3 regions of the Paenibacillus beijingensis genome follow, and region 2 is predicted to be linked to each of the others. Evidence: a T-box and tRNA genes for the amino acid it is inferred to sense, from the RefSeq annotation. Region 2 holds a T-box; the other regions hold tRNA genes.

Region 1 (6,644 bases), 1.6 Mb from region 2:
CAAGAGTCTTTAGACAAAAGAGGGGCGCGCGCCCCCCCTTTATCGGGTTGAAACATTATTGATCCCGCAGGCGCTCATATTCCGATTTCATCTTGTCGGCAAACTGCTGCGGGCTTACGCTGCCGGCAAGCAAGGCGGTACCCGTCTTGCAGATGACATCCCACATTCCGTTCGGCAAATATACACGGTCGAAGTATGGGAATACGCGGACGCCGGCGAATTCGTCATAGTACGCGGAGAACTCATGCTCGGACGAGATATCTTTAAGACCGGCGGGAAGCTTCGTCGCATTGGCGAAGCGCGACATATTTTCAGGCTTGGCGAAGAACGCGATCAGTTTCTTCGATTCTTCCAGATGCTTGCCGTCTTTCCATGCTCCCACCGTATACCTCTCGCCGCCGGAGAAATTCGTGCCGTCGCCGGCAACCATTGAAGTAAGCGGCATAATGCCGACTTTCACGTTAGGATCGACCTTGTGCACTTCATCCGCAAAGCTGGTTCCTCCTATAATAAAGGCCACCTTGCCTTGCGCGAACCGCGTCGGCATATCGCTGCGCTTGGCCGTCAGCACATCTTCGTTGATATATCCTTTTGATTTCAAATCAAGCAGTTTTTGCGCAAGTTCCGCCCACTTGTTCCAATCGAAATTGCCGTCCAGCAAGCTTTGGGCATCGTTCTGAGCCGGACTGATGAACAGAGATGTGGCATACTGATCCAAAAACTGGCCGATCATGCCGTTATCGACGCCGGACATAAAGAACGGGGTGATTTGTCCGCCGCTGCTTGTTTTCAGCGTTTCCGCCGCGGCCAATAATTCCTCGAACGTTTGAGGCGGTTTAATGTTGTATTTGCTTAAGACATCCGCATTATACGTAATGCCGTCCTTCGCTTCGCTCAGCACAAGCGTGTAAACTTTGCCGTCTTTATCGACGACGACCGGCTTGATCGTATCGGTAAGGTTGCCCGCCCACGGCTCATCTTTCAGATCCGCCAAGTAGTTGCCGTAGCGGATAATCGCCCATCCGTGCGTATCGAATACGTCCGGAAGATCGTTCGCCGCCATCTTGACCTTCAAAATATTTTCATATTCCGAGCCGGGGAATTGGAACTCCACCTGAATATTCGGGTTTTCCTTCATAAAGTCGCCCGCAATGCCTTTCAGCGCATCCTGAACCGCAGAGTCGGACGTCGTATTGTAGACCGTCAGCCTGATTTTGTCCCCGCCTCCTGAAGCGGCCGCACCCGAACCCTGGTTTTCCGTTTTGCTGCCGTTTGCCGAGCCGGACGAATTGCCTGACCCATTGCCTTGGCGTTGGGAGCAGCCCATCAGGACGAGAGAGAAAGTAAGAAACACCGTCATGATCATGAACATCGCTTTGCGCATCGTACTCGAAGCCTCCTAGGAATGATTTGTGAAAACGTATTCATTTTCTTGGGATAACTATAGCGTATTTGTTAACGCTTTCAAATGTCGTAATTCTACAATTCGCGAGCTCTTTTCAACGGTGAGCTTGCGACGTGTGTGCCGGCTAGCATGGCTCAGGACTTCTAAAAAATGGGATGAACTCGGTTGAATTACTCCGACAGCGGCTAGGCGCACACGACAAAAATAAACCCCCCAGATTATTCTGGAGGGCGTTGCTTGTTAAGTATGGTGCGGTCGAGAGGACTTGAACCTCCACGGCTGTTACACCACTAGAACCTGAATCTAGCGCGTCTGCCAATTCCGCCACGACCGCACGCCGTGAACACTCAATAATCCTAACATGCGGCATGGGACAAGTCAAGCGGATCGTTAATTCATTCTGTGATATTTTTCATGCTTAAAACAAGGAAGTCGTTTCCGTGCTTTAGCCGCATTAACCTATTGTAAAATTTGATGTATTTTAAGTCCGACATGCAGCATTAACCGTTTTTCGGAATCATGGACACTGCATCCGGTTAACTGCTCGATTTTTTGAAGCCGGTATTTCATTGTATTGGCATGTACGAACAGCTTCTCTGCCGTTTCTGCCAGAGCGCAATTATTGGCGAAATATTCCTTTAATGTCGCTACAAGGTTGGAATTGTTGGTCCAGTCATATTCGACCAGCTTGCCGATCGTCTCCGAATATAAGCCTTCCAGCTCGTTCCAATCCTCCATCTGACTCAATATACGGTAGATGCCCAAATCTTCGTAATGGATCAAGCCGCTCTCTTCCGTAATCGGCCCGCCTAATCGAATAGCTTTACAGGATTCGGAATAGCTTCGATGAATGCCTTTCAGCCCGGGATAGAAACGTCCGATTCCGATCGTAATCGACAAATCATCGAATTCTTTAGACAAATGACGCCGAACGGAATTCGCTACATTTATTATAGCTCCCTTCTGAGGATCGTTCAGATAAAGCAAACCTTCTTTTCCACTCCCATCCTCCCTGGGGTAAAGCACGGCGATTAGTTCTTTCTGCTCGGTAATAATAACGTTGTGAGTGCTGAGACGAAAAATTTCGGCCACTCTGCGCATCAAAATCCGTTTTCGTTCCTGATACCGCAATGATTCATTGTCACCGCTTTTGGAAAGGTGAGGACGTTCCCCGCAAGCGATTGTAAACACTTGATAATTTTTGCTTAGGTCCCAGCCGAAATGGTTTCCTTTCATAATCATTTCAGCGTTCTCCTGAACTTGTCCAAGCAGCACTTCCGATAAAAAGTCGTCCTTGTAGTTTTGTTCGACATCCGACTTTGTCATTACCTTAAGAAATTCCATCGCCATTAGCGGCACCGTGCGATCGAGCACATGGAAATCGCTCTCCAGAAACTCCCGCTTCGTTTGCCAGCATGTTACTTCGCCGCATAATTCGTCGTTCAGCAACAGCGGAGTCACAATGCACGGGGTCATTTGTCCATCCAGCGTCCGCTGCATCCGGATCGTGCGCTTGGCAGATTTCAACTCATTCTTCTGCGCCCGTGTCAAACGAGCAACATTCCTCCCCTGAAAATATCCTTCAAGGGTTGGAATCTCCGATCCTACCGTAAGGATATTACCTGTCATCTGTTGTACAGCACTAATCAAAGCAGGTATCCCTTTGCCCCCCATCGCCAGTTCCGTTATCCATTGGAAGAACGATTCCTTCTGTTCTTCTCCGGGGTTGGACTTCCTAAGCATCAGTTCAATGAGAGGAGACATAATATCCAGATAGGAAACTTCGTTATCGATTTCGATGATGGGAAAATCAAACCGATTCCCCGCTTCCAAGATAGCTTGCGGAATTTCATCGACATAACGGTGTGTTTTAACCGCCAATGCCGAGCTTCCCACTTCGTGTAGCTGTTCAACCAGACGAGAAATAGCTTCCTCATCTTCTTTAATAGGGTATAAACTAGTAAGAAGCAGTTCGTTGCCTTTCAACCATCGAATGACATCCGGCACTTCCATAACCGTAATATGATTAATAATTTTTTCGAGTCCTTTTTCTCCCGCAACGACTTTACATCGGGTTAGTCCACCAATACCCATTGCTTCTCTTACACTAACACCCATCCGGCTCACCTTCTTTACAAGTGCCTACTTGCTACCTTTTCACTATTCAAAACTATTCGATGAAATGTATTGTAATTCCGTAAGCCTGCCTGATCTGAAAAGCTTGCTGATTAGGTTCCTATTATCGGATCTTTCACGAGCCTCTCCCTCATTTTAGATGCAGTTTTATTTATCATGACGAGCCTTCAGGGAATAGAGCGCTCCAATAAAAAATAATGTATATAATAAATTTATTTGTAATTGAAACTATCCTAAGAGCTGACTCTAAGGTTTGTGATTATAATGATCATGATTGTAACTTGAAAGGTCTATATGGTTTTCAATCCATCGTATCGCCTCCTCTTCAGATCGTATTACCTTATGCAGCAAGTTTTCCAGCCCGGGATAATCACTCTTTCTTAAAGTCCTCATTTTAGGGTCTTTATTTTCCGCTATTTTCAATACTTTATTTGCCGCGATTTGCGATGTTTGCGATATGCTTCTATATTTTTCAGCAAGTTGCGCATAGTCGGGGCAAATATCGGAGTAAGAACGCAGTATATTCGAATAATGCGTCCGAGAATCATAAAATCTTCTAATATTCCAATAGATCTGATTTAATTCTCGTTCTTCCTCAATAACAATTGTTTTCAAATAGTGAATGAATTCATAGAAAGCCTCGACACCAATCCTCTTCTCCTCTCCTATTGGCACCCAAACAGGGAATGGTTTCTCTCCCCGATTTATTAAAGTATTATTATAAATCGTTTCTAGAATAAATTGTTTTCTGTGCGGCACTTCAAATCGTGATACATCAAAATACGTAAAGTTAAACCATTGATCTTGATTGCTCGACTCATGCAATGCGGCCAATGAAGCCATTGCTTGAAGGATAATATGGAGACTTACTTCCCCTGCATATTTGTAGTAGTGATCACATATATATACTTTATCGCCATGTATTTTAATTATCTCAAAATAATGATTTATATGTTTGTCTTGGTAACATAAGCTGAACGGTAATTCATATACATCTGCGTTGACCATTAATGTATGACCACAATTCAGTTTTTCTTCCATATGTTTAACAAGTTCCTGTTGGTCTGAAAACTTGAAATTGTAAGTCAATATCTTTCCACACTTATTCAAATGATTGGAAATTTCTCGATATAAATGCGAAAAGACAACCGTATCTTTGTTATTATAGGAGACCATTCCTGCCTGATTCCATAAGAAGTCGACAGATCCTAGTGCCCTTGTAAGAATTGCATTAACCGTTAGACCGAAGCAATTAAGATCTTTGCGGTAAAAAATATCGAGGTTTTCTACCATCAGTGAATTCCTCCTTGGGAGTTGCCAGACTCATGTTAGCCGAATCTTCGGAAAGGTCTGGTTTTTCCTGATTTCAGAAAGTCTTTCCATTTTCACGAGGCATTTTGATTACTCCAAACCGTTCTCACCCCTGATTGCTGTATGTATATAATATATTACTATATTACTCAAGTTCTACCAAGTGTCTCCGTTACTTTTCTTGTTGTGCTGTATATATGGGTTGAACGTTTTCCGGCACACACCCTTCAAATATTACCCTTTAGAAATTCTATTTAATTGGAGTATTTTTCAACAACAGCTACAATTTTTTTAATAGATGAAAAGTTATCGGAAATTAACTCCTCATCCGGGAAAATAATATTTAGTTGGGTTTCAAGTTCTACAACAACTCTTATAGTATTCATTGAATCCATTCCATACATAACAAGATCATCGTCTTCATCAAATTCATTATTGTTTATTATTTCTTGAACTACTTTAGTTATAATGTCCTTTGTTACCATTAGATTATCCCTTTAAACCGTCAAAGTCATCAAATTTTTTCTGATTTCTAACTCCAAATTTACAACATCATTTATTGTGGACAATACTTTATTCAGTGTACCTTCCTTTTGAAGCAGAAGATGTTTCATCAGCAAAGCACCAATCAAATTCCATTGTTCTGCTGCTTTACGCAAATCAACTTTTACACTATCAAAATTAATTTTACTCTTTTTAGACAGATAATCTAAGAGTAAGATAAACTCAGTTCTACCTGATATAACTTTACTAAGTTGATAAATTATTTGAGGTCCATCTTCAAACGAAAATTTTTTGCTGCTGATATCCGAACAAAATTGTTGCATTCGAGAATATAAAGAATACTCTCCGTATAATCCGCTTGTTAATTCATTCCGAAGTAGATTGCGATTGTTTGGAATATCGGAGTCCTTCTTTCCATGATATACAATTATTGATTTGCCACCTTGTAGAAATTCCTCAAATGACATACACACATGTTCAATAGCATAATAAGGGTCGATTCCCATTATTTTTTTTTTGCCCATGTCTACATCTGTAACGATAAAGTTATGCACTATATCATTTTTTTTCTGTAGTTTTTATCCCATGGTACCCAATATGCAGAAACTGAAACAATTACGGGATAACCCATTGTTATCGACTCGTTCAAATGAGAAATAATCAATTTTTGCTCACTAAAAAGATACCGGTTAAAAATCAGACCATGATGCTCTTTGAGTAGATCTAACTTATTATTTTTCCAACAAAACGAATTTTTTATTGAATCTGCACATGACGTGTAAGGAAAATCCAAGAGTTTAAAAACATTAACTGATAATCTGAATCAAGCCATTCAGCATAAGTTGCAATGGAATCGTCAAAACAAGAAGGTGCTACGATTCGCTGATCAACAAACCGTTCATTTTGCTTAATTTTCATCCGCATAAACTGGCTAGTCCCCCGCAATGTTACTTTCTATTACAGACAATAGGTCGCTAACTGTTATTGTTGAAGAAACTAAATCCTCATAGTCAAATTCGAATCCGAAGTTTAATTCTATTTCTACAAGCAGTTTAATAAAACTGAGTGAATCCACGCCAAAGTACTTGATATCTCGATTGATATTGTTTTCATTAAGATCAATAGCAGAAGATGTGATATTACTCAAAATAACTTCAAGCTTTTTTGTATGACGTTTGCAGTCGGATCTTTTACTGGTTGGTAACTAACAAATGGATCGGGTAATGCTTGCGCATTTACCTTTCCGTTTGGTGTTAAAGGGACGGCATCCAAATAAACAAATTTATTT
Region 2 (6,644 bases):
CGAAAGGCTGTTTTTCGCGGCGGTCAAATAGGCGGATAATTGATTAGGAGCTGTCTTGAGCCGGATATTCCGGCATGAGGCGGCTTTTTTTCGTGCAAATCATGGGGTGATTTGACCGCTTGATGCGCGACAACCGTACATTTATCATTTGTAACGGAGAAGACCCCCAGCTTTAAGCGAAACGTAGGTGGCGGGATGAATCCGCTTCAGGTGTACCCGACATATGCTGCCCCGAACCCGCGACAAACACGAACATATGTGCTATAATGAAGGTGACTACCCGTGAAAGGTGTTGACTCTTCTTGCTCAAAGCGTTCCGGTTTCGGATCTATCCCGATCGAGAACAACAAACGCTCATCAATCAAACTCTCGGATGCTCCCGATTCGTCTACAACCGTTTTCTCGCCCTTCGTACCCAAGTGTATGAGAACAAGCGGAATACATTAACCTACAAAGCTTGTTCCCGAAAGCTTACGCTGCTTAAGCGCGAATCGGGATTCGAGTGGCTGCGGGAAGTGGATGCCACCGCCCTTCAAAGCGCGCTAAAGTCACTCGAAGATGCGTTTAAGCGCTTTTTCACAAAACAGAACGATTACCCGCAGTTCAAGCGAAAGCATGTGTCCGGGCAGAGTTATACGACCAAGAACAACAACGAAGCCATTCGCGTGGAAGGAAACCGGATTCAGCTGCCTAAGCTCGGTCTCGTGCGGTTTGCAAAAAGCCGCGAGATCGAAGGGCGTATCTTATCCGCCACCGTTCGCCGGAATCCGAGCGGCAAATACTTTGTCTCGGTATTATGCAAGATGCCTTACTGCCCCTATGTTCGGGTGGACAAGACGAAAAGCGTGGGCATCGATCTGGGCCTTAAGCACTTCGCCATCCTTTCTACGGGAGAAACCATCGACAATCCGAAGTATTTACGTAAGTATGAGACGAAACTGGCCTGTTGGCAGCGGAGATTATCCCGCCGGCAAAAGGGCGGTCAAAACCGTGCCAAGGCCCGAATGAAAATCGCCCGGCTGCATGAGAAAGTCGCAAACTGCCGTGAGGATTTCCTGCACAAACTGTCGACCCGGCTGATTCGTGAAAACCAAACGATCTGCCTGGAAGACCTGCAAGTGGAAAACATGCTCAAGAATCATAAGCTTGCGCGGTCCATCGCGGACGCGTCATGGTCCAGGTTCGGCGAAATGCTCGCCTACAAAGCCGAGTGGCATGGGCGGAACGTCATCACGGTAAACAAGAGATTCCCGTCAAGCCAGTTATGCTCGGCATGCGGCCAGCGAAACCCGGATGTAAAAGATTTAAAGTTGCGCGAATGGACGTGTCCGATGTGCGGCGCCCGGCATGACCGTGACCGTAATGCGGCGATCAACATCGAACGGGAAGGACTTCGTTTGTTGGAATGAAGGAAGTTGAACTGCCGGGACGGCAGGGATCGCCTGGTCAATTTCTTTTCAATAGAAGGGATTACCCAGGAATCCCCCGCCTCTTAGCGAATGCGTAGGCGGTGGGAGGTTCAATTGAAAAAATCCGTCACAATCAGAAAAGATTGTTTATAATGGAATGATATATTAATTCGTCCCCGGACAGGTACGGGATGACACGCAATGTTCGACAGCTAAGCTCTATTAGTTTGAACAAAACCTTGGACTTGAAAAGTTTGCTGCGCGAGCAGATCATTCTTCCGATCGCTGTTGCAGCCAAATTCTTTTACTCTAATATTCCTATAGGGCAAGAATTTGACTGCAAAGGCAAACACTCAAAGCTTTCCGTAGAAAATCCGCTTCGGAAGCATAAGCTTTGGTTCTCCAGAACGATCTGCTCTCTACGCTAATCTAGTCCCTTTCTTTGGTTCAACTTATACAGAGATTTGCTGCCGCAACATTTGTAAAGGAGGAACGAACGTGACGGATAATGGTATGAGACCGGTTGTTAAGCCGTTCCGGTTCGGGTTTGTGCTGGGCCGCTTTCAGCACGTTCACGCGGGGCACGAATGGATGATCGACGCCGCCTTGGGTGTGTGCGACCATGTGCTGGTTCTGGTAGGCTCCGCGCAGCTTCACGGAACGGAACGCAACCCGTTCACCGCCGACTACCGGATCGAGCTGCTGCGGCGCTTGTACGGCGAATCGGTTCATATCGCGCCGCTGGCCGACTATACGCACGAAGGGGATCACAGCCATCATTGGGGCCGCTATTTACTGCAGTCGGTCCGTGATTTTGCGCGGAAAAACGATCTTCCCGAGCCCGATCTGATGATTTACGGCCGCGACGAGGAGCGGGAGCAGTGGTTTGCGGAAGAGGACGCAGCGGGTCTGGGAAGGCTTATTATTCCGCGCACGGCGCTGCCGATCAGCGCGACGCGGCTGAGGGAAGCGATTGTCGCCGGAGACCGGGCGTATTGGGAGCGCTATGTAAACCGGGAGCTGCATGGCGAATTTCCGCGTATGCGCGAGCTGCTCAAGGAATTGTTGAAAGACGTTCAACCTTGACACCTTCAACATGCTTCTTTATAATCGGAAATAACCATTTTTTTATATTTCGGTGTTGAAGAGGAGCAGTAGTTGCGTAAGCGAGGACAAGAGAGCCGGCGGCTGGTGGAAGCCGGACCCGCGAACGACATGACGAATCTCGCCTCGGAGCCGTGCGCGCTAATCCGCTGTATTCGCCCCTCGCGAAGCGGACAAACGCACCGTCTGGCCCGCGTTATGGGCTTAAAGTGAGCGGATGGCAAAGCATGCCGGCCGCTAACTAGGGTGGTACCACGGGAACTGCAGTCTCTCGTCCCTAGCGAATGTCGCTGGGGGCAGAGGCTTTTTTTGTGGTTTTTTTAGATTATGCTTACGAAGTGGTTTTGCCTTCGGCAAAACCTTGAGGAGGAACCGTCATGAGTCAAGAACAGCAAAACTACAACCCGCTTGTCATCGAGCCGAAATGGCAGCAGTACTGGGACCGCAACGAAACGTTCAAAACGACCGAGGACAGCGGCAAGCCTAAATTTTATGCGCTCGATATGTTCCCTTATCCTTCCGGCGCAGGGCTGCACGTCGGGCACCCGGAAGGGTATACGGCGACGGATATCGTCTCCCGCTACAAAAGAATGCGCGGCTTCAACGTGCTTCATCCGATGGGATGGGACGCGTTCGGACTGCCGGCGGAGCAGCATGCGCTCGACACGGGCGAGCATCCGCGCGATATTACGGTAAAGAACATCAACAACTTCCGCCGTCAAATCAAATCGCTCGGCTTCTCCTACGATTGGGACCGCGAAATCAGCACGACCGATCCGGATTACTACAAATGGACGCAGTGGATTTTTATCCAGCTGTACAACAAAGGTCTCGCTTACGTCGCCGAAGTGCCCGTGAACTGGTGTCCGGCGCTCGGAACGGTGCTGGCGAACGAAGAGGTCATCGACGGCAAGAGCGAGCGCGGCGGTCATCCCGTCATCCGCAAGCCGATGCGCCAATGGGTGCTGAAAATTACCGAATATGCCGAGCGGCTGCTGGAGGATTTGGAAGAGCTGGACTGGTCGGAAAGCATCAAAGATATGCAGCGCAACTGGATCGGCAAGTCGACGGGAGCGGAGGTTACGTTCGCGCTGGAAGGACACGACGCGGCGCTGACCGTGTTCACGACCCGTCCCGATACGCTGTTCGGCGCGACATACTGCGTGCTTGCTCCCGAGCATGAGCTGGTGGACGTCATTACGACCGACGGACAGCGCGCAGCGGTCGGCGATTACCGCGAAGCTGCAGCCCGCAAGAGCGACCTCGAGCGGACCGATTTGGCCAAGGACAAAACGGGCGTATTCACGGGTGCTTATGCGATCAATCCGGTCAGCGGCGCGAAAGTGCCGGTATGGATTGCCGACTATGTACTGGCAGGCTACGGCACCGGCGCCATTATGGCCGTTCCGGGACACGATCAGCGCGACTGGGAGTTTGCGAAGCAGTTCGATCTGCCGATCGTCGAGGTCGTTGAAGGCGGCGACGTTGCGAAGGAAGCTTATGCCGGCGACGGTCCGCACGTCAATTCCGAATTCCTGAACGGGCTTGGCAATGCCGAAGCGATTGCGGCGATGATTAAGAAGCTGGAAGAGAGCGGCAAAGGACAAGGCAAAGTGACGTACCGTCTGCGCGACTGGCTGTTCAGCCGTCAGCGCTACTGGGGCGAGCCGATCCCGATTCTGCACTTGGAGGACGGCACGATGAAGCCGGTGCCGGAAGACCAGCTGCCGCTGCTGCTGCCGGACGTCGATGCGATCAAGCCGTCGGGAACGGGGGAATCGCCGCTGGCCAATGTGAAAGAGTGGGTCGAGACGGTCGATCCCGAGACGGGCATGAAGGCGCGCCGCGAGACGAACACGATGCCGCAATGGGCCGGCAGCTGCTGGTATTACCTGCGTTTCATCGATCCGCATAATGACAAGGAGCTGATCTCTCCGGAGAAGCAGAAGCAGTGGCTTCCGGTCGACCTGTACATCGGCGGCGCGGAGCACGCGGTGCTTCATCTGCTGTATGCGCGGTTTTGGCATAAAGTGCTGTACGACCTCGGCATCGTATCGACAAAAGAGCCTTTCCACAAGCTGGTCAACCAAGGCATGATTTTGGGCACCAACAACGAGAAAATGAGCAAATCGCGCGGCAACGTCATCAATCCCGACGATATCGTGGGCGAATTCGGGGCCGATACGCTGCGGATGTACGAAATGTTTATGGGGCCGCTGGAAGCGACGAAGCCTTGGAGCGCTAACGGCGTCGAAGGCACATTCCGTTTCCTGAGCCGGGTGTGGAGGCTGTTCGTCGGCGACGACGGAGGGCTGAATCCGAAAATTTCGGAAGGTGCCGGCAGCGACGCGATGATGCGCGTATGGCACCGGTCGATCAAAAAGGTGACCGACGATTTCGAGAACCTGCGCTTTAATACGGCGATCAGCCAGTTGATGATTTTTGTCAATGAAGCTTACAAAGCCGAAACGCTGCCGCGCAAAGCGATGGCGGACTTCCTGCAGCTGCTGTCGCCGCTTGCGCCGCACATTGCAGAAGAGCTGTGGGAGAGACTCGGAAACAAAGAGTCGATTACGTATGAGCCGTGGCCGTCTTACGAGGAAGCTTGGACAGTGGACAGCGAAGTGGAAATTGTCGTTCAGGTGAACGGTAAAATCGCGGAGCGCGTATCCATTGCAGCCGATACCGATACGGCGGACATGGAACGGATCGCCAAGGAGCTGGATAGGGTCAAGGAATTGACCGCAGGCAAAACGATCCGTAAAGTAATCGCCGTCAAAGGCAAGCTTGTCAATATTGTAGCCAACTGAATCAATCGTTCTCCAAGCCATGGAAAGCATCCGTGAAGAGGTGAATGGTCCTGCTCCGCGCGCATTAAGGCGCGCCGGTCGGACCGTTCACCTCTTCGCCGTAGAAGGAGGCTTGCACCTTTTCCAGATCCTCCTTGAACTTTGCATGCGTCGTACGGATCAGCTTATTGAATATCTCATCCGTTTCGCTGTGCAGCAGCTTCAGAGCTTGCTCCGTAATGCCGCCCGGAACGGCGACGCGCTGCTGTACGAGCTTCGGCGTAAGACCGCCTTCGGTAAGAAGTCTGCCCGTTCCGAGCAGCATCGAGCTGGCTATGGACACCGCATCGTCGTATTCGATGCCCGTCTCTGCGACGGCCGCATCGATCAGCCGCTGAAGCAGAAAGGCGATGAAGGCAGGTCCGCAGCTGGAAAGATCGGACACGACCCGGGTAAAGCGTTCTTCTATGAAGATCGGTTCGCTGATGCCGCTTAGAAGCTGTTCCAACGCGTTGCGGTCTGCCGGTTGAATTCGGCTTCCATACATGCAAAGCGAAGCGCCGCTCATAATCCGGTTGGTGATGCTAGGAATCACTTTGGCGATTTTACAAGGCAGCCAGTCCTCCAGATGCGAAATCAGGACGGGACTTGTGATCGACACAATCAACTGTTCGGGGCGGGCATAAGGGCGAAGCTCGTCGACGACGCATTTGAAATCGGACGGTTTGATGCACAGAAACAGGCAGTCGCTGTGCAGCAGCGCTTCCTTGTTGGATGAGACGGCCCGCAAGCCGGGATAATAGGTTGCCAGACGTTCCACTTTTGAGAATGTCCGGTTAGCAGCGGCAATCTGTTCCGGCTTCAGCACCCCCGATTCGATAAACGCTTCGATTAATAGTCCTCCCATGCTGCCCGTTCCGATAAAACCGACCTTCATCAAGATCCCTCCCTGCGTAAACGTGCGTTTCATTCCGCGAATGCTCTTACTAGGGTATGCAGAGCGGCTCGGCTAACATGCCCGGTCATTTTTCAAAATTGTTTGCAGCTTTCATCAATACCGACAAGGGGTTGAATTTAAGTGAACAACGCTCAATGGTGGAGAGAAAAAAGATCGTGGGCGGTTGCGCTCACTGCCGCTGCCGGAGCTGTGCTGCTCATTATCGGGCTGCTGCGACCGGAAGCGGATGAACCCCAAGGGTGGAAGCGGCTTGATGCAGCGCTTGAGGAGGCGCTAATACCGGTGCAGCAAGAGATGGCGGGTGCAGGCAATGAGCAGGGCAGCAAAAAGATAAGTGAGCGGCTGCCTGACGAGCGAAAAGATGATCCGGGAAATGCGACCGAT
Region 3 (6,644 bases), 1.6 Mb from region 2:
TTACCCCAGGGAGGATGGGAGTGGAAAAGAAGGTTTGCTTTATCTGAACGATCCTCAGAAGGGAGCTATAATAAATGTAGCGAATTCCGTTCGGCGTCATTTGTCTAAAGAATTCGATGATTTGTCGATTACGATCGGAATCGGACGTTTCTATCCCGGGCTGAAAGGCATTCATCGAAGCTATTCCGAATCCTGTAAAGCTATTCGATTAGGCGGGCCGATTACGGAAGAGAGCGGCTTGATCCATTACGAAGATTTGGGCATCTACCGTATATTGAGTCAGATGGAGGATTGGAACGAGCTGGAAGGCTTATATTCGGAGACGATCGGCAAGCTGGTCGAATATGACTGGACCAACAATTCCAACCTTGTAGCGACATTAAAGGAATATTTCGCCAATAATTGCGCTCTGGCAGAAACGGCAGAGAAGCTGTTCGTACATGCCAATACAATGAAATACCGGCTTCAAAAAATCGAGCAGTTAACCGGATGCAGTGTCCATGATTCCGAAAAACGGTTAATGCTGCATGTCGGACTTAAATACATCAAATTTTACAATAGGTTAATGCGGCTAAAGCACGGAAACGACTTCCTTGTTTTAAGCATGAAAAATATCACAGAATGAATTAACGATCCGCTTGACTTGTCCCATGCCGCATGTTAGGATTATTGAGTGTTCACGGCGTGCGGTCGTGGCGGAATTGGCAGACGCGCTAGATTCAGGTTCTAGTGGTGTAACAGCCGTGGAGGTTCAAGTCCTCTCGACCGCACCATACTTAACAAGCAACGCCCTCCAGAATAATCTGGGGGTTTATTTTTGTCGTGTGCGCCTAGCCGCTGTCGGAGTAATTCAACCGAGTTCATCCCATTTTTAGAAGTCCTGAGCCATGCTAGCCGGCACACACGTCGCAAGCTCACCGTTGAAAAGAGCTCGCGAATTGTAGAATTACGACATTTGAAAGCGTTAACAAATACGCTATAGTTATCCCAAGAAAATGAATACGTTTTCACAAATCATTCCTAGGAGGCTTCGAGTACGATGCGCAAAGCGATGTTCATGATCATGACGGTGTTTCTTACTTTCTCTCTCGTCCTGATGGGCTGCTCCCAACGCCAAGGCAATGGGTCAGGCAATTCGTCCGGCTCGGCAAACGGCAGCAAAACGGAAAACCAGGGTTCGGGTGCGGCCGCTTCAGGAGCGGGACAAAATCAGGCTGACGGTCTACAATACGACGTCCGACTCTGCGGTTCAGGATGCGCTGAAAGGCATTGCGGGCGACTTTATGAAGGAAAACCCGAATATTCAGGTGGAGTTCCAATTCCCCGGCTCGGAATATGAAAATATTTGAGGTCAAGATGGCGGCGAACGATCTTCCGGACGTATTCGATACGCACGGATGGGCGATTATCCGCTACGGCAACTACTTGGCGGATCTGAAAGATGAGCCGTGGCGGGCAACCTTACCGATACGATCAAGCCGGTCGTCGTCGATAAAGACGGCAAAGTTTACACGCTTGTGCTGAGCGAAGCGAAGGACGGCATTACGTATAATGCGGATGTCTTAAGCAAATACAACATTAAACCGCCTCAAACGTTCGAGGAATTATTGGCCGCGGCGGAAACGCTGAAAACAAGCAGCGGCGGACAAATCACCCCGTTCTTTATGTCCGGCGTCGATAACGGCATGATCGGCCAGTTTTTGGATCAGTATGCCACATCTCTGTTCATCAGTCCGGCTCAGAACGATGCCCAAAGCTTGCTGGACGGCAATTTCGATTGGAACAAGTGGGCGGAACTTGCGCAAAAAACTGCTTGATTTGAAATCAAAAGGATATATCAACGAAGATGTGCTGACGGCCAAGCGCAGCGATATGCCGACGCGGTTCGCGCAAGGCAAGGTGGCCTTTATTATAGGAGGAACCAGCTTTGCGGATGAAGTGCACAAGGTCGATCCTAACGTGAAAGTCGGCATTATGCCGCTTACTTCAATGGTTGCCGGCGACGGCACGAATTTCTCCGGCGGCGAGAGGTATACGGTGGGAGCATGGAAAGACGGCAAGCATCTGGAAGAATCGAAGAAACTGATCGCGTTCTTCGCCAAGCCTGAAAATATGTCGCGCTTCGCCAATGCGACGAAGCTTCCCGCCGGTCTTAAGATATCTCGTCCGAGCATGAGTTCTCCGCGTACTATGACGAATTCGCCGGCGTCCGCGTATTCCCATACTTCGACCGTGTATATTTGCCGAACGGAATGTGGGATGTCATCTGCAAGACGGGTACCGCCTTGCTTGCCGGCAGCGTAAGCCCGCAGCAGTTTGCCGACAAGATGAAATCGGAATATGAGCGCCTGCGGGATCAATAATGTTTCAACCCGATAAAGGGGGGCGCGCGCCCCTCTTTTGTCTAAAGACTCTTGTTTGATTCAACGAGGAGGAAAGAGTATGGAAGATATGAAGCGGCTTTCACTGCAGTCGGTATCGGCCGGGAGACCGGTGCCGTCCTATTTCCGGCGGCTGGCAAGGTCGGGGAGCGTGATCAATCTGCTCTATATGCCTGCGCTGCTGCTGTTCGCGATTTTTATTTTTTACCCGTTTCTTAAAGGTATTCAAATCTCGTTTACGAACTGGGACGGCTACAATCAGCACTACAAATGGATCGGGATTGACAATTACAAGCGGATGTTACAGGATCCCGACATTAAGACGGTTATTAAAAACACATTCATTTACGGGCTCGGAAGCACGATCTTCCAGAACGTGATCGGCCTGCTGTACGCCCTGTTTCTGAACATGAGCATCCGCATCCGCGGCGTCGTGAGAACGATTATTTATTTGCCGGTCATCATCAGCGCGCTCATTATGGGTTACATCTGGTACTTTCTTTTTCCAATACGAAGGCGGGCGATCAACGACATCTTGCTGCTGTTCCAGGACCGGCCCTCCAATTTGCTCGGCGATCCTAACGTGAACGTCTGGATTATTACGTTCGTCAACACGTACCAATACTTAGGTATCGCAATGGTGCTGTTTCTGGCCGGCTTGCAGTCCATCCCGCAGGACTATTATGAAGCGGCGACGATCGACGGGGCGGGCCCCTCTCGCGTTTCTTCCATGTGACGTGGCCGCTGCTGGCACCTTCGTTCACCGTCAGCATGGTGCTCACCTGATCGGCGGTCTCAAGCTGTTCGACGTCGTCGCCGCGATGACAAACAGCGGGCCGGGATACGCTTCGGCTTCGCTCTCAACTTTAATGTACCAGCTCTATTTCGGCCGCGAGGATGCGGGTTACGCGTCGACGATCGGCATACTGATGTTTATTATTATTTCCGTGGTCAGCATTGCGGCTCTTATTTTGCTCCGTAGAAGAGAGGTGTCGGCATGAAGAAGGTAACCGCGGACAAGCGAAAAAGAAAAAGCTGGCTCAATCTGACAGCCGTCGTCATTTGTCTCATTCACATTCTTCCTTTCTACATTTTGGTGACAACCTCGTTTAAAGCGGCTGACGATTTGAGCTCTAAATGGGTGTTTCCCGGTTATCTGTATCTGGATAACTTTATTAACGCCTGGCGGGAAGCGGAATTTGGCAGTCGCTTTCCGCAACAATATCATCGTCACGATTTTTGCGATTGCCTTGATCGTCATGATCGGCTCGATCGCCGCTTACCCGCTTGCACGCCGGCAGACGGGCTGGAACCGGTTTATTTACGCGCTCTTCGTTTCCGCGCTGATCGTTCCGCCGCTCACCATTCTCGTGCCGCTCTACAAATTTATGGTGGATATCAGCGGCATGAACACCTATTGGGGCGTTATTCTGCTTCATGTCACGTTCCATCTGCCGATGACATCTTTTTGTACACCGGATTTATCGGTACGATTCCGAAGGAGCTGGACGAAGCCGCGATGATCGACGGAACGGGGCGGTTCTTACCGCCGATCTTGTCGAGCAGGTGCTCCATTATGTCGACGCCCATTACGCCGATGATATCGGCATCGGGCAAATTGCGGCTATGCTGAGCGTTTCTCCCATTATTTAAGCGCGCTGTTTCATAAAAAAACCGGTACGATGTTTGTCAAGCATTTGACCCGGATCCGCATGCTGAAGGCGAAGGAGCTGCTGATCGGCTCCAACATGCAGATCAAGCAGGTTGCCGAAGCGGTCGGATATTACAGCACGCGCCATTTTACGAAGCTGTTTACCGAGGCGTTCGGCAGCAGCCCGTCCTTTTACCGAAAGCCTCAAGTGATGTGACTGTTTCCCTCTGACATCTGCCGCCGAGACGTGCTATTTTTATGAGGAGGCTTTCTGCACATTATCTCGGACGGAGGAGAGGGAGATTGACTGTTGTTTTAACCGTCGTGATCATTATCGTCTTGCTTGCTGCCGCGCTTGCCTATGCGGCGTTTCATTTTTTCAACATGGCTGTTGTCCGGAAGCGGCAGCAGTTTTTGGAGGGTGATCCGATTTATCCCAGCCCGGGGAAGCATTCGTTTGATAACGGCTGGCTGGAGCAGCAGCCGCTCGAGGAAGTCGGTATCACGACAGAAGACGGACTGAAGCTGCGCGGCTATTATTTGCCGGCAAAAGCGCCGACTCGAAGAGCCGTTATTTTGGCGCACGGGTATACGGGGAGCGCAAAGCGCGATATGGGTTCGCTCGCCGGCTTTATGCCGAGACGTTCGGATACGACGTTCTCATTCCGGACAACCGGAGCCATGGGCAAAGCGAAGGGCGCTACATCGGTTCGGCTGGCTGGACCGGCGGGATTACGTACAGTGGATCGACTGGCTCATTTCCCGGAACGGACCGGATACGGAAATTGTGCTTCACGGCGTATCGATGGGCGGGGCGGCCGTGCTCATGACCGCGGGCGAGCGTCTGCCCGTCAATGTGAAAGGAATCGTATCGGATTGCGCCTTCACATCGGCCAAACATATTTGAGTTATCAGCTGAAGCGGATGTTCAAGCTGCCGGCGTTCCCGTTTATCGATGCGACAAGCCTTCTGTGCCGGCTGCGAGCAGGTTATTTCTTCGGGGAAGCTTCCGCTTTGAAAAGGTGAAGGCGGCGGTGCTGCCATTCTGTTTATCCATGGAGCGGCGGACACTTACGTGCCGACGGAGATGGTGCACCGTTTGTATGAAGAATATGCAGGCTATAAAGAGCTGTTCATTGTTCCGGAGGCCGGACACGGGATGGCGTTTCGAACCGATCAAGCAGGATATCGGCAGGCGGTTAAACATTTTTTTGAACCGTACGCTCTAAAAAAACATTGACCTCAATTCTTATTTGTGATAAGATATTTCTCGTTGACAAGTTCAACATGCGGTCGTGGCGGAATTGGCAGACGCGCTAGATTCAGGTTCTAGTGGTGTAACAGCCGTGGAGGTTCAAGTCCTCTCGACCGCACCATAACGATTCAAACGACAAGGTTTCAGCGATAAGCTGAAGCCTTTTTAGTTTATTAACGGTGATCAGCGAAGCAAACAGCCTATCATTTCGTTATATGAAATGAGGTGATTTTCTTCACAAAAAAACCGGTTCGGAATCGCTCCGGACCGGAATCTCGTAATCTATTAAGAGGAAACTATAATAATAAGTAAAAAAGACTGGATTTATTTTGAGATATCTGTTAAAATCCAGATTACTCATAATAATTCAATCATTTAAATGTATCACAATTCGTTTCAAATGTCAATAAAATTTGCTGTGCCGCAAACCGGGAGGAGCTGGAATGGCTAATTATTTACAGTCGGAAACGGAAATGACGCTTCAACAGGTACAGGAACAGCTGATTCGGAAAGGCAAAGAGCAATTTTCGCTTTCTTATAATGAAATTGTGGAGAAGCTGGATCCTTTTGAATTAACGCCCGAGCAGTTTGACGCTTTTTTCGAACGGCTTTCCGGGCTCGAAATCGAAATTATTGAACCCGGCCGCTCCCAATCCGGCAGTTCGGATATCCCGAAGAAGAAGAAGGGAACGGGCTGGAGAGCGAGCTAACGCTAATGCCCGGTATCAAAATCAACGACCCGGTCCGGATGTATTTAAAGGAAATCGGACGGGTGCCGCTTCTGTCCGCAGAGCAGGAAGTGGAATTTCGCTCCGAATTAAGGACGGGATGAAGAGGCAAAAAGCAGGCTGGCCGAAGCAAACCTGCGTCTTGTCGTCAGTATAGCCGAAGATACGCGGGGCGGGGCATGCTTTTCCTCGATCTCATTCAGGAAGGCAACATGGGGCTTCTGAAAGCCGTCGGCAAATTTGACCATACAAAAGGCTATAAATTCAGCACGTATGCCACATGGTGGATTCGTCAGGCGATTACGCGGGCCATTGCCGATCAGGCCCGAACGATCCGGGTTCCGGTTCATATGGTGGAAACGATCAACAAGCTGATGCGCATTTCCCGGCAGCTGGTGCTGCAGCTCGGCCGCGAGCCTTCTACCGAGGAAATCGCCAGCGAAATGGATGTGAGTCCGGAGAAAGTACGGGAAATATTGAAGATCGCCCAGGAGCCGGTATCGCTTGAGACTCCGATCGGAGAGGAGAACGACTCGAATTTGGGCGACTTTATCGAAGACCAAGATGCCCAAGCCCCTGCGGATGCCGCGGCCTTCGAACTGTTGAAGGAGCAGCTCGACGGGGTGCTG

Evidence for each region. The T-box of region 2 lies ahead of leuS (leucine--tRNA ligase). A T-box ahead of a tRNA ligase gene usually reads a tRNA of that ligase, here a tRNA-Leu.
Region 1: it has a tRNA-Leu gene. The T-box ahead of leuS (leucine--tRNA ligase) is inferred to sense a tRNA for this amino acid. The anticodon was not compared.
Region 3: it has a tRNA-Leu gene. The T-box ahead of leuS (leucine--tRNA ligase) is inferred to sense a tRNA for this amino acid. The anticodon was not compared.

The regions. Positions count from the first base shown of each region.
Region 1 covers NZ_CP011058.1:5,737,823-5,744,466, forward strand. Annotated here, with positions in the region: gene VN24_RS26020 (ABC transporter substrate-binding protein) at 56-1,384, opposite strand; tRNA gene VN24_RS26025 (tRNA-Leu) at 1,653-1,739, opposite strand; gene VN24_RS26030 (PucR family transcriptional regulator) at 1,865-3,523, opposite strand; gene VN24_RS26035 (hypothetical protein) at 3,788-4,834, opposite strand; gene VN24_RS26040 (phosphopantetheine-binding protein) at 5,107-5,337, opposite strand; gene VN24_RS26045 (hypothetical protein) at 5,350-5,880, opposite strand; gene VN24_RS28760 (phosphopantetheine-binding protein) at 6,288-6,503, opposite strand; gene VN24_RS26665 (AMP-binding protein) at 6,500-6,644, opposite strand, start outside.
Region 2 covers NZ_CP011058.1:4,180,105-4,186,748, forward strand. Annotated here, with positions in the region: gene VN24_RS18925 (class I SAM-dependent DNA methyltransferase) at 1-31, shown strand, start outside; gene tnpB (IS200/IS605 family element RNA-guided endonuclease TnpB) at 303-1,409, shown strand; gene VN24_RS18935 (adenylyltransferase/cytidyltransferase family protein) at 1,908-2,495, shown strand; T-box leader at 2,542-2,795, shown strand; gene leuS (leucine--tRNA ligase) at 2,891-5,323, shown strand; gene comER (late competence protein ComER) at 5,388-6,239, opposite strand; gene VN24_RS26510 (ComEA family DNA-binding protein) at 6,381-6,644, shown strand, end outside.
Region 3 covers NZ_CP011058.1:203-6,846, reverse strand. Annotated here, with positions in the region: gene VN24_RS27970 (PucR family transcriptional regulator) at 1-625, shown strand, start outside; tRNA gene VN24_RS00045 (tRNA-Leu) at 687-773, shown strand; gene VN24_RS27545 (hypothetical protein) at 1,182-1,349, shown strand; gene VN24_RS26090 (extracellular solute-binding protein) at 1,449-1,817, shown strand; gene VN24_RS26085 (extracellular solute-binding protein) at 1,798-2,304, shown strand; gene VN24_RS28525 (carbohydrate ABC transporter permease) at 2,443-3,117, shown strand; gene VN24_RS28520 (hypothetical protein) at 3,065-3,382, shown strand; gene VN24_RS27880 (ABC transporter permease family protein) at 3,581-3,904, shown strand; partial or broken gene VN24_RS00025 (helix-turn-helix transcriptional regulator) at 4,037-4,249, shown strand; gene VN24_RS00020 (alpha/beta hydrolase family protein) at 4,336-5,058, shown strand; gene VN24_RS28515 (hypothetical protein) at 5,120-5,272, shown strand; tRNA gene VN24_RS00015 (tRNA-Leu) at 5,322-5,408, shown strand; gene VN24_RS28625 (RNA polymerase sigma factor region1.1 domain-containing protein) at 5,731-5,997, shown strand; partial or broken gene rpoD (RNA polymerase sigma factor RpoD) at 6,003-6,644, shown strand, end outside.